DNA from 2 places in the Candidatus Villigracilis proximus genome. Region 1 is predicted to be linked to the other one. Evidence: a T-box and tRNA genes for the amino acid it is inferred to sense, from the RefSeq annotation. Region 1 holds a T-box; the other holds one or more tRNA genes.
What was found. A T-box is a leader RNA that pairs with one kind of tRNA and senses whether it is charged. The one in region 1 lies ahead of pheS (phenylalanine--tRNA ligase subunit alpha), so its partner is inferred to be a tRNA-Phe.
Positions count from the first base shown of each region.

Region 2: it has a tRNA-Phe gene. The T-box ahead of pheS (phenylalanine--tRNA ligase subunit alpha) is inferred to sense a tRNA for this amino acid. The anticodon was not compared.

Region 1 is NZ_JADJUO010000036.1:89,750-93,958, forward strand. Features, by position in the region: gene IPL71_RS24075 (VIT1/CCC1 transporter family protein) at 1-559, opposite strand, end outside; gene IPL71_RS24080 (SH3 domain-containing protein) at 679-1,431, shown strand; T-box leader at 1,611-1,853, shown strand; partial or broken gene pheS (phenylalanine--tRNA ligase subunit alpha) at 1,979-3,036, shown strand; gene IPL71_RS24090 (phenylalanine--tRNA ligase subunit beta) at 3,135-4,209, shown strand, end outside.
Region 2 is NZ_JADJUO010000005.1:182,219-186,427, forward strand. Features, by position in the region: gene IPL71_RS07325 (PAS domain S-box protein) at 1-216, opposite strand, end outside; gene IPL71_RS07330 (PAS domain-containing protein) at 240-890, opposite strand; gene IPL71_RS25810 (PAS domain S-box protein) at 832-1,023, opposite strand; partial or broken gene IPL71_RS25815 (PAS domain-containing protein) at 972-1,190, opposite strand; tRNA gene IPL71_RS07335 (tRNA-Cys) at 1,582-1,652, opposite strand; tRNA gene IPL71_RS07340 (tRNA-Gly) at 1,712-1,783, opposite strand; tRNA gene IPL71_RS07345 (tRNA-Phe) at 1,813-1,885, opposite strand; partial or broken gene IPL71_RS07350 (DNA-directed RNA polymerase subunit beta) at 2,088-4,209, shown strand, end outside.

The DNA.
Region 1 (4,209 bases):
ACTTACGGTCCACTGGCGCGAGTTGATGCTCCTCCGCCATCATCACCGCCACCCAGACATCATTGTTGGCAGTGATCGTTTCCACGATACGATCCAGCAATTCCCCGCTAAACCCTTTGCTTTCATAAATATCGCGGATCTCTTTAATTTCAAGATGCGGCGTTTCTTTAATGTGACGATACTCGCGCTCGCGTTCGCTTTGATATAAATCTGCATCGGCCAGTGTGGTGGTATAAGCCACAGCCCCCATCGAAATGGATTCAGCAAAAGTAGTGGCGAGCCCGGCCACTAAAACAATACGGGCATCACTCGTGGCCGCCGCAATCCCCAGCACAACCCCAAGCACGTTAACCAGTCCATCCTGCGCGCCGAGAATAAAATCCGAAAGACCCGAAGCCCGTTTATGCGGGTCTGTTTGGGTGTGATGCAAAACTTCATTTATAAGTTGATCGTGCGTTACAGGTTCCATGCTTAACATCATACTCAAGCGCGCCATCATTGATAATGGACAAATGTCACATAAAAATAAAACCTGAAGCCGGCAGAGCAAGTGATGCATTTAATCTTCGTAGAAAGTTAGCAGGGTACAATTTGAGTTAACTAACCAATGGGTCATTGCCGCATAGAGCCATACTTCTTATCATTAGCCATTATCATATAACAAGGAGAAAAGAATTTATGAACAAACGCACTTTTACAGCAAGTCTTGTTTTAGCATTATCAATGCTGGCCTGCAATCTGCCCGCAGGCGGAGCCGCCACACAAACGCCAATCGTCATTACCACAACACCCGGCCTGCCAACCGAAACACTCATCCCAACCCAAACTTTGATTCCAACAGAAACACCGTTGCCCACTTTCACACCCACGCCAACCATTCCCATCGCCTGGCCGCTCGATAAAGGAGTCAACTGCCGCCTCGGCCCCAGCACCGATTGGATCTCCATCGGTTCGCTGCTGGTCGGTCAGACAGCTACGATTCAGGGCAAGAATGGCGATGCCACCTGGTGGTATGTGACCACGGTCAATGACCCCGGCAAACCTTGCTGGGTCGCAAGCAGTGTCACCGTCACCGCGGGCAATCTCGCAAATCTTCAAGTGATCAATCCGCCCATCGCATCGGTAACAGATGTCAGCTTAAAGCTTGATCCGAAGGAAATCATCCTGCCGGGTTGTATCGGCCCCATACAACCGATCACGATCAAAGGCAGCATCACCACCAACGGCCCGGCCAAAGTGGAATGGCATTTTGAAACCCAGCAAGGCGGCTCCCTCACGGTATACACGATTGAATTCAAAAAAGCCGAAACCCAAACCATCGAAGGCAGTTTCACCCCGTCATTTCCGGCGGGCGATTATTGGGTAAAACTGATTATCACCAAGCCAAACGAAAAAACAAGCGAGACAAAATATAAAGTGTCCTGCCCATAATTTTTTAGGATAAAAGATGGCGGCCCAAACAGGGTCGCCATCTTTTGAATTTTCCCGCCGAAAACATTCCCGCATCTCGATCAGCGCATCTTTCTTAACCTGCGGCCTGCCCGCCAGTCCCCGAACATTTTCCAAGCCTTGACATCCCTTGAATTCCGCAGATAATTGCATTAATCAAATTAAAGGCTGTGACAGAGGAAAGTAAACTGACGGAAGCCGCCAGAGATGTGCAACGCAAGGGTGAAAGTTGTACTCGACCGAAATCAGTTGAAGTTCCCTCTTGAGCCGTTCAGGTGAATGATTTTCTAGTAGTCTGAACCGTATTCTCAACGTTATTCGAGAAGCCGATGAATGTCGGCGCGAAGTGCATCGCTTAGCGATGAATTTGGGTGGTACCACGAGAACTCCCTCTCGTCCCATTATTTGTGGACGGGAGGTTTTTGTTTTTGGCCATCGTAAAAATAGACTTCGGAAGTCTTTCTTGTAAAACTTCCATGATGAAGACTCCAAAAGAGACTTCCGAAGTCTGGTAACCAAGGAGGCACGTATGTTGGATAAATTGAACGAGATCGAAAAGGCCGCACTGGAGAGTCTGGCATCGATTAATGACCAGGCCGCTCTCGATGCATGGCGCACAGCAAATGTCGGGCGCAGTTCACCGCTGATGCAGGTCTTTGCCGGGTTTGGGAAACTCTCAAAGGAAGAGAAACCAGTTGTCGGCGCGGCTGCGAACCGTGTCAAAGTGGCGTTGGAATCTGCTTTGGAGGAAAAAGTTCAAGCGGTGAAAAATGCCGCGTTGGCGAAATCCCTCGAAGAAGAAAAACTGGATGTCACCCTGCCCGGCCGCGATGTGAACATCGGACGTTTACACCCCGCCACGCAGCAACTGCGCAGTGTGTTGGACATTCTCGCGGAGATGGGGTTTCAGGTCTACACATCGCGCGAAGTGGAAACCGATGAAATGAATTTCCAAATGCTGAACTTTGCGCCGCATCACCCCGCGCGCGAAATGCAGGATTCGTTTTATGTGGAAAGTGAAGGGCGCGAAGACAACCCGATCTTGATGCGCACTCACACCTCACCGGGACAGATCCGCGCGATGCGCGAGGCTGTGGCGACCAACCCGCAGAACCCGCCTCCGATCCGCATTGCGCTGCCGGGTATGTGCTATCGCTATGAGCAGATCACAGCGCGTTCTGAAATTCAGTTCAACCAAGTGGAAGGGCTGGCTGTTGGCGAAGGGATCACGTTCGCTGATTTGAAAGGTACACTCACCGATTTTGCGCGGCGCATGTTCGGACAGGAAGCACGCGTAGATTTCGCGCTTCGTACTTCCCATTCACCGAACCCTCTGCCGAAGTGGATGTGGAATGTTTTGTCTGCGGCGGAAAGGGCTGCCAGGTCTGCAAGAATTCGGGCTGGCTTGAAATTCTCGGCTGCGGCATGGTCCACCCGAACGTGCTGCAAAACGGCGGCTACGATCCTAAACGCTATACCGGCTTCGCCTTCGGCATGGGCCCCGAGCGTCAGTTGATGCTGAGAAATAAGATCAACGACATTCGTTATTTCTGGGGCAATGACGTGCGGTTCCTTGAACAATTCTAAAGCTCTTAACCACGAAGAAAAAAAAAAGGAAAAAAAAGAAAATTTAAAACCTTTGTGCTCCTTTGTGACACTTTGTGGTAAATAAAAGGAAGTGAATTATGAAACTACCTATATCATGGCTAAAAGATTTTATTGATCTCGATGGATTAACTGTCGAAGACCTTGCACGCAAGTTGACTCTCGCCGGTCTCGAAGTGGATGAGATTCTCTACGCGGGTCTGCCCATGCCTGTTTATGGCGCCGGCGAAAAACATGAATTCAAGACCAACGGCATCGCCTGGGACAAGGAAAAAATTGTCGTTGCTGAAATTCGTGAAGTGAAAGCGCATCCCAACGCAGACAAGTTGACTCTGCTTGACCTGTTCGATGGTCAGCAGGAACAGGTTGTCTTAACCGGCGCGCCGAATATCTTCCATTTGAAAGGTGCGGGGAAACTTGAGAAACCGATCAAAGTAGCGTATGCCAAAGAAGGCTCCACACTGTATGATGGTCACGCGGATGGACAGGTCTTGATGACTCTCAAACGCGCCAAGATCCGCGGTGTGGATTCATACTCGATGGTCTGCTCCGAAAAGGAGCTCGGCATCACAGAGGAAAGCGACGGCATCATCATTCTTGATGACGATGCACCGGTGGGCATGCCTCTCGCTGATTACATCGGCGATGCCGTGTTGGATATTTCCATTCTGCCGAACATGGCGCGTAACGCAAATGTGATCGGCATCGCGCGTGAACTGGCCGCGCTGACGGGCCGCAAGTTGAAGCAGCCTGTGATCGAACTCAAAACGTCCGGCGCATCAGTTGAAGATTTAGTTTCGATTGAAATTATCAACTCGGAACTAAATCCGCGCTTCGTGGCGGGATTAATCCGCAATGTGGAAATCAAGCCCAGCCCGTATCAAATTCAGCGCAGATTAAAACTCGCGGGCGTGCGCGCCATCAATAACATCGTCGATGCCACAAACTACGCCATGATTGAACTCGGCGAACCTCTCCACGCTTTTGACTATGACGTTCTCAAGGAACGTGCCGGCGATAAAAAGATCAAAATCATCACCCGCACCGCACAGGAAGGTGAAGAACTCGTCACACTTGATGGCGTGAAACGCAAACTCACAGCCATGAATGTCCTGGTGTGTGACGAAAAAGGTTCACTGTCACTGGCCGGTGTGA
Region 2 (4,209 bases), on a different contig from region 1:
TTCACGCTCCACGGCACATTCATCAAATCCGATAAATCCCCACCAGTCTTTTCCAATTTTAAGTGGAATACAGATCAATGCAAGAATATCCTGCTCCTCCAGGAATTTTTGTTCCTGGGCAGGGAAGTTTTTAATGTTGCCGTAAACCGGCAATCCCTTGTTGAAAAATTCAACCCAACGCAAAAAACCAGCGGATGTAATGTCTATGTTTTGCATGGAGGGATTATCGATCTGCGGTTTTATTCCCTGATTGCACCATTCAAAGATTTGAGATACGAATATATTTTTTTATTAGATGTATGTCGCTTGAAGACGTACACACGACTAACCTGAGTGGTTTTCCCAAGTTGCGCAAGCACTTGATTGATGCAGTCTTCCCAGTTGGAGGATTTCAGGAATTGTTCCGCTGAAAATCCAACGGCTTTGATGATTTCTTCTCTGCGTTGTATGGCTTCTTCAGCATGTTTTTGATCCGTTATGTCCAGGAGAATTCCCTGCCAGAAGAGGGGAGTGCCATCTTCTCCGAGGACAATAGATGCGTCCTCTTTGATCCAAACATAGTGTCCATCTTGATGACGCATTCTGTATTCAATTCGAAAAGGCTCACCAGTTTGATCGGTTCGAATATCCTCACTCAATACGCGTTCTCTATCATTTGGGTGCAGGGAGTTTTTCCATAAATTATCCCCAGATTCCCACTCCTGTGGAGTATAGCCAAGTAAATCCTTCAAGCGTGGACTTATGTACTGGGTCGTTTCAGGTTGATCGAATTTATCCATGAAAACAACGGCCGGCAATTTTTCTACAAGCATCCGATAGCGTTCTTCTGTATTAAATAATGCGTTTTCCGCTTTTTTTTTGTTTTGTAATATCAGTAACGAACCCTTCAAAGTACAAAACCTTGCCTGCTTTATTTTTTACAGCGCGGGCATTGGTGGATGTCCATATTATGCTTCCATCTTTTCTTATATTTATTGCCTCAAATTTTTCGACACTCCATTTTGTGATAACAAGCTGGTAAATTGTTCCCGGCTTTCTGGTGACAGGTGTATTTGTGAACTTATGTCGCTGATTTCTTTTATCATCTCTTCCGGCGATCTGTACCCATATATATTTGCCATTGCCGCGTTGACATTTATAAAATACCCCCCGGGTGCTGATCGAAAAATCCCTTCTGTGGTGGATTCAAAAAGATCTGAAAAATTTTGTTACGCTGCTTTTTGGGAAATACTATTTTTCTTTATAAGGAAAAATAATATGATGGCGGTGAGGATTACATAAAGCCAGCCTTTGTAGGTTTGAATCAATGCCAATTGAATTGGGTTAATGAATAAAATTCCCGCGAATCTATCTGATAGGAGAATCCAAGTTCCTCCTATCAGAATGTAGATAAGAGTAATTTTTAGCGCGGGTGAAATTTTTGAGGTAATCATAGGTAAATGAATAGTGCCTTCTGTCTAAATTTATTATAGGCTTTTTTAGTGAAATTTCCATGCCAAATAAATTGTAATTGGCATGGAAATAAAAAATTCTTCTCAGAGAAAAACAAAAAAGCAAACCAAAACGGTTTGCTTTTTGAAGAGGCGTCGAGGGGATTTGAACCCCTGATGAGGATTTTGCAGACCCTTGCCTTACCACTTGGCCACGACGCCATATACACAATGAGGATTGCTGACTGAAATGTATTCCAATCTACAATCCTCCATGTTTGAGCGGGCGATGGGATTCGAACCCACGACCTTCTCCTTGGCAAGGAGACGTACTACCACTGTACTACGCCCGCAGATTTTCGGCTATTATATCAGCCGAGAGTGCCGAGACCCAGGATCGAACTGGGGACACCGCGATTTTCAGTCGCGTGCTCTACCAACTGAGCTATCTCGGCCTGTGTATTTTTTTGTTAAGCGTCCGTGATTTTACACGCACTTATACAGATTGTCAAGAAAAGCTTTGCATTTATATTTGATGTGATTAATGTATTGTCCACTTCTTGACTTTTTGTATTCATTTCGATATAATGTTAGGTCGCTGTCCAAGTGGGGCAGTTACAATCGTTTCATAACTCAGCCGAAAGTCAGGAGAGAAGAATGGCATCTTCTTTGTCCCAAAAAAGTTACGCACGTATTCCAGTTAAGCTCGACCTTCCTAATTTAATAGAAGTACAACTTGATTCGTTTGAAAGACTCAAGAAGGAAGGTTTAGGCGATCTCTTTCACGAGGTGTCGCCGATTGAGTCTTATAACAAAGGGATGAAATTATTTTTCCCGAGTCGTGGCCCTGAGTCTCAACAGTGGGGTCTTAAATACTGGTTTGGAGAACCCAAGCATACAATTGAAGAGTGTGTGGAGCGCGATCTCACATACTCCAGTCCATTATATGTTTCCGTTCTTTTAGCTGGCCCAGATGTCCCCGAACCCATCAAGCAGGATATTTTCCTTGGTGATTTCCCGGAAATGACCGACAAAGGTACGTTCATTGTAAATGGAACCGAACGCGTTGTCGTGTCGCAATTGATTCGTTCTCCTGGTGTTTACTTTGAAGCTCCAGCAGATCGCGCAACCGGTCGTCCGCTTGCGATGGCAAAGCTTATTCCTGATCGTGGTGCGTGGATGGAGTTCGAGACTCGCAAGTCTGATTACATCATCCTTAAGTTCAATCGTAAACGAACCGTCCCGATCACTGTTTTCTTGCGGGCGCTTGCTGCGGTCTCTGATGGCATTAAAGATTCTCCCATCAAGACTGGTTCCGATGAAGAAATTCTTTCCATTTTTAAGGATGTGGATAATAACCCTGAGCGCATGTTCATGGCTTCCACACTTAAACAAGAACCTGATTGGAAAGCCTCCAACCAACCGATTGCTGAACAGGCACTGATTGAGTTTTTCAAAAAGATGCGCCCTGGCGATCCTGCTACGCTTGATAATGCCCGTCAGTTCCTTGAGGAACAACTATTTGACCAACGGCATTACGATCTGGAGCGGGTTGGCCGTTACAAGTTGAATCAAAAACTCGACTTGACCATTCCGATTCCTCATCGCACGGTTTTCAAAGAGTGACATCATTCGACTGATCCGCCGTATGATTCAGATCAATAATGGTGCGGAACGGGCTGACGATATTGATCATCTTGGTAATCGCCGTGTAAAGACGGTGGGTGAGTTGATCCAGAACAAGCTGCGCATCGGTCTGCGACGGATGGAACGCGTCATCAAAGAACGTATGTCCATTCGTGACCAGGAGCAGTTGTCACCGGTAACATTGGTCAATATCCGCCCCGTAGTCGCTGCATTGCGCGAATTCTTCGGTTCGTCACAACTTTCACAGTTCATGGATCAAACCAATCCTCTGGCTGAGTTGCGCCACAAACGCACACTTTCTGCTTAGGGCCAGGCGGTCTTCGCCGTGAGCGCGCAGGTTTCGATGTTCGCGATGTTCACCATTCCCATTATGGACGTATTTGTCCGATTGAGACGCCTGAAGGCCCAAACATTGGTCTTATCGGCCGTTTGGCCTCTTTTGCTCGTGTAAATGAATATGGTTTTATTGAGACACCGTACCGCAGAGTGTACAAGGCCATGCTTTCAAATGATGAACGCTTGGAAGGTCGTACTTTGCGCGAGGATATTTATGATCCCAAGAGTGAAGAATTGCTTTTCAAATCCGGAACTCTTATTGACGCCAAAGTTTTGAAGAGACTTTCAAGATTTGAGAGCGAAGCCAGCATCGTTCCGTACGTTTCTGACGAAATTATTTACCTTTCTGCAGATGCAGAAGATAAATATACGATTGCCCAGGCAAACGCTCAGTTAACAACCAGCAAGGAATTCTCCCGTGAACGTATTTCCTGCCGTTATCACTCAGGTTTTATGTTCTCCAATTCTGAATCAATTGATTATATGGATGTGGCACCACACCAGGTTGTTGGTATCAGCGCGGCTTTGATCCCATTCCTTGAACATGATGACGCCAACCGCGCGCTCATGGGCTCGAACATGATGGCCCAGGCTGTTCCATTGGTGCGTCCCGAAATCCCGCTGGTTTCTACAGGGATGGAAGGTCACGCTGCATTGGATTCAGGCCAGGTCGTAGTCGCAGAAGCGGATGGTGAGGTTGTCTCGGTAACGGGATCCACAATCACCGTCAAAGAAAAGAAAAGTGGAAATCGCGTCTATCAACTCCGCAAGTATCAACGTTCCAATCAAAGCACCT